2 regions of the Streptomyces sp. NBC_01571 genome follow, and region 1 is predicted to be linked to the other one. Evidence: riboswitches for the same ligand, from Rfam matches in the RefSeq annotation. Region 1 holds a riboswitch; the other holds the start of a gene.
What was found. Region 1 has a riboswitch for glycine ahead of gcvT (glycine cleavage system aminomethyltransferase GcvT). Riboswitches for the same ligand answer to the same signal wherever they lie in the genome.
Positions count from the first base shown of each region.

Region 1 (2,195 bases):
TAGAACGGCAGGGCCACGACCTCGTACGGTTCGTGACTGCCCCGGATGTCCACGCCGACCCCGGTCGTGCCCGGTGCGGCGTGCGCGGCGTCGACGTAGGCCATGGCGATCGGCCGGCCCAGCGTAGGGGAGGGGGCGCCGGAGGTGACCTCGCCGACGACCGCGCCGCCCGCGACGACGGCGAACCCGGCGCGCGGGACGCGGCGGCCCTCGGCGACGAGCCCGACGAGCACCCGCGGGGGGTTCGCGGCGGCGCGTTCGGCGGCGGCCTCCAGGGCCTCGCGCCCCACGAAGTCACCCTCCTTCTCGAACTTCACGACCCGCCCGAGCCCCGCGTCGAAGGGGGTGAGCGAGGTGGTCAGCTCGTGCCCGTACAGCGGCATGCCCGCCTCCAGGCGCAGCGTGTCGCGGCAGGACAGACCGCACGGGACCAGCCCGGCCGGTGCCCCCGCCTCGGTCAGCGCCTGCCAGAGCTTCTCGGCGTCGGACGGGGCCACGAAGAGCTCGAAGCCGTCCTCGCCCGTGTAGCCGGTGCGCGCGATCAGCGCCGGGACGCCCGCGACCGTGCCCGGCAGACCCGCGTAGTACTTCAGGCCGTCGAGGTCGGCGTCGGTCAGCGACTTGAGGATGCCGGGGGACTCGGGGCCCTGGATGGCGAGCAGCGCGTACGCGTCCCGGTCGTCACGGACCTCGGCGTCGAAACCGGCGGCGCGCTCGGTCAGCGCGTCGAGGACGACCTGGGCGTTGGAGGCGTTGGCGACGACCATGTACTCGGTCTCGGCCAGCCGGTACACGATCAGGTCGTCCAGGATGCCGCCGTCAGCCCGGCAGATCATGGTGTAGCGGGCACGGCCCACGCCGACGGAGGCGATGTTGCCCACCAGCGCGTGGTTCAGCAGCGCGGCGGCCTGCGGGCCGGTGACCGTGATCTCGCCCATGTGCGAGAGGTCGAAGAGACCGGCGCGGGTGCGGACGGCGACGTGCTCGTCGCGCTCGGAGCCGTACCGCAGGGGCATGTCCCAGCCCGCGAAGTCGGTCATCGTCGCGCCCAGCGAGCGATGCAGGGCATCGAGCGCGGTACGGCGGGGGGCGTTACTGCTCATCGGTGGGGCTCCCAAGGCATGACGGCGAGGTCGTTCCTCCCCATCTGTCATCGGAACCTGAGAGGTTCATCACGACCCCGCGAACGGAGGTCACGACTTGCACCTTGGGTGGAGCCACCGGTCAGCGGCCCGCTTTTCAGATGTGCCTCGCCCGCGCGGTAACGGGGCCTGAGAGATTCAAGGGAGGGACTTGCTCCTTCGGCGTCCCAGCAGCACGTACGTCACACGGATGTGTGCACGTCACTGGGAACTCTCCCGCGCGGATTCAAGCGGCCGGTATGCAGTTGGCGGGCACATCATTGCACGCGCCGTCCCATGACGGCAGTCCGCATCTGTAACCGGCCTGTGGCAGTCCGAACACGGAAACAGGAACCACCGCGCATTACCTTCTCTTTACACTCGACGGGGATGGGACTCCAGACCCAAGGGGAGGACGATCACGGTGAACAGGACCAGGGCGTACGCGACGACCTCGGCCCTCGCGCTGCCGCAGCAGCCGAGTACCGCGGCCCGGGAGGCGTGCGGCACGCTTCCGGCGGCCGTCGTCCGCGACCTCAGGGAGCGGGCCGGGCACAGCCCGCACGGCCTGTACTTCGGCACGGCGGACCTCGTGGTGGTCACCGGGCTGCCGGGCAGCGGCAAGTCGACCCTGATGCGCCGCGCGGTCGCCGGCCGGCGCGTGGACTCCCAGGACACCCGCGACCGCTGGGACGGCCGGCTGGCCCGCCGGCTCCCGTACGCCGTCTACCGCCCCTTCGTCCGCCTCGCGCACTACGCGGGCCTGCGCCGCACGCTGCGTTCCGGCGCAGGCGTCGTCGTGCACGACTGCGGTACCCAGGCCTGGGTGCGCCGCTGGCTCGCCCGCGAGGCCCGCCGCCGGGGCGGCACCCTCCACCTCCTGCTCCTCGACGTCACGCCCGGCACGGCGCTGGAGGGTCAGCGCGAGCGCGGCCGGGGCGTCTCGCGGTACGCCTTCGCGCGTCACCGGGGCGCGCTGAGCCGGCTGCTGCGCTGCGTCGAGCGGGGCGAACTGCCGGAGGGCTGCGGCTCGGCGGTACTCCTCGACCGCGAAGCGGCGGACGTGCTGCGCCG
Region 1 covers NZ_JAPEPZ010000001.1:6,993,911-6,996,105, forward strand. The annotation lists gene gcvT (glycine cleavage system aminomethyltransferase GcvT) at 1-1,103, opposite strand, end outside; glycine riboswitch at 1,138-1,249, opposite strand; glycine riboswitch at 1,250-1,371, opposite strand; gene OHB41_RS31615 (AAA family ATPase) at 1,540-2,195, shown strand, end outside.

Region 2 (2,195 bases), 4.7 Mb from region 1:
CGTGGCGTAGCGGTGGGTGCGACGGGCGATCGTCCGCAGTCCGTCCGGCCCGTGGTAGACGGCGTACATGCCGGCCATCACGGCGAGCAGCACCTGCGCGGTGCAGATGTTGCTGGTGGCCTTCTCACGGCGGATGTGCTGCTCGCGCGTCTGCAGAGCGAGCCGGTACGCCTTGTGCCCGTCCGCGTCGACGGAGACGCCGACCAGCCGGCCGGGCAGGCTGCGCGCGAACTTCTCGCGAACCGCCATGTATCCGGCGTGCGGACCGCCGAAGCCCATCGGAACGCCGAACCGCTGGGTGGTGCCGACCGCGATGTCGGCGCCGAGCTCGCCGGGCGAGGTGAGCAGGGTCAGGGCGAGCAGGTCGGCGGCGACGGTGACGACCGCTCCGAGCTCGTGCGCCTGCTCGATGACGGGCTTGAGGTCGCGTACGGCACCGGAGGCACCCGGGTACTGGACGAGCACGCCGTTGATCTCGCGCTCGGCGATCTCGGCCGGGATGCCCTCGCTCAGATCGGCGACGACGACCTCGACGCCGGTGGGCTCGGCGCGGGTCTCGATGACGGCGACGGTCTGCGGCAGGGCGTCCGCGTCGATCAGGAAGAGGCCCTTCTTGTTCTTGCCCATGCGCCGGGACAGCGCCATCGCCTCGGCGGCCGCGGTGCCCTCGTCGAGCAGCGAGGCGCCGGAGGTGGGCAGCCCGGTCAGCTCGGCGACCACGGTCTGGAAGTTGAGCAGCGCCTCCAGGCGGCCCTGCGAGATCTCCGGCTGGTACGGCGTGTAGGCGGTGTACCAGGCCGGGTTCTCCATGACGTTGCGCAGGATCACCGGCGGCGTGAAGGTGCCGTAGTAACCGAGGCCGATCATCGGGTCGAGAACCTGGTTGCGGTCCGCGAGGGAGCGCAGCTCGGCCAGGACCTCGGCCTCGGTGCGCGCGCCCGGGAGCTCGAGCGCCTCGGCGTTCTTGATCACGTCCGGCACGGCGGCGGCCGTCAGCTCGTCCAGCGAGCCGTACCCGACCTGCGCGAGCATCTTGGCCCGTGCTTCCGGGGCGGGCCCGATGTGGCGCTGCTCGAAGGGGATTCCCTGTTCGAGCTCGGAGAGCGGAATGCGATGGGCGGTCATTGCGGAGGCCTCCTGGTCACACACGACCTTCGAGGGGCACCACGGCGCGGGTGCCCCGACGGCCTCCCCCTCTGTCATCTGACCTGAGAGCTTCACCGGTCCGCCCGCTCGCTGCGACCCGGCTTTCACCGTCGGTGAGAGCGGAAGGCGTCAGCCCCGCCCTGCTTTCCAGAGTGACCTCGTCCGTGCGGTACGTGAGCCTGAGAGATTCCGGGGAGGATTTGCTCCTTCGGCGCCTCCGATGGTGTCTGGAGGACTCTCCCGCACGGGATCAGCAGCCGCTTGCCAGGGTACCAGCGAGAACAACGCACGGGCTTTCGAGTGGCCACCGTCACGAATGTGCTCTTTCGTAGTGCCTACGGATGAGTTGCAATCGAGTGGAGGGCCCGTGCAGACCGACATCGATCCGCGCAATCTGATCGGCCGCAAGGCGCTCGACCGCAATGGCGCCAAGATCGGCACGGTCGACGAGGTCTATCTGGACGACGCGACCGGCATACCGGAGTGGGCCGCCATACGTACGGGCCTGTTCAGCAGGGACGCCTTCGTGCCGCTGGAGCCCAGCGAGTTCGTCGAGGGCAGCCTGCGCGTCCCCTTCGAACGCGCCCTGATCAAGGACGCCCCCGATTTCGGCGTGGGCCGTCATCTCTCTCCGGAGCAGGAACTCCAGCTGTATCACCACTACGGTCTCGACGTGACGCCCCCGGCTCCTCCGCCGGACCGCGACTTCGGCCGTCTGGCGGGAACGGACGATGCCTGAGGCACCCCTTCGGCAGCGCGGGTGACCGCCTCCGGCCTACGGCGGACCGGGCGACCGTCCGGGAACGGCCCGCGGTGCCCGGCCCGTCGCCGGTGCCGTGCCGGGTCTCATGCCCTCCCGGGCGCACCGGCGGACACCCCTGACGAACCCTCGGGTCTTCGGGGCACCAACGGCAGGGGATCCGCCGGCTCCAAGGCCGCGTCGTCCGTACGGAACGTCCGCACCCGCCCCGGTTCCGAGTCGGGCGTCTCGAATCGCACCGTCACCCTTCCCAGCCCGCTGCCCTGCACCCACCCGTGCCCGTACTCGG
Region 2 covers NZ_JAPEPZ010000001.1:2,327,602-2,329,796, forward strand. The annotation lists gene gcvP (aminomethyl-transferring glycine dehydrogenase) at 1-1,125, opposite strand, end outside; glycine riboswitch at 1,304-1,399, opposite strand; gene OHB41_RS10520 (PRC-barrel domain-containing protein) at 1,514-1,885, shown strand; gene OHB41_RS10525 (DNA polymerase IV) at 1,993-2,195, opposite strand, start outside.
Region 2: it holds a riboswitch for glycine, as region 1 does, so the genes downstream of both, gcvP (aminomethyl-transferring glycine dehydrogenase) here and gcvT (glycine cleavage system aminomethyltransferase GcvT) in region 1, are expected to answer to the same signal.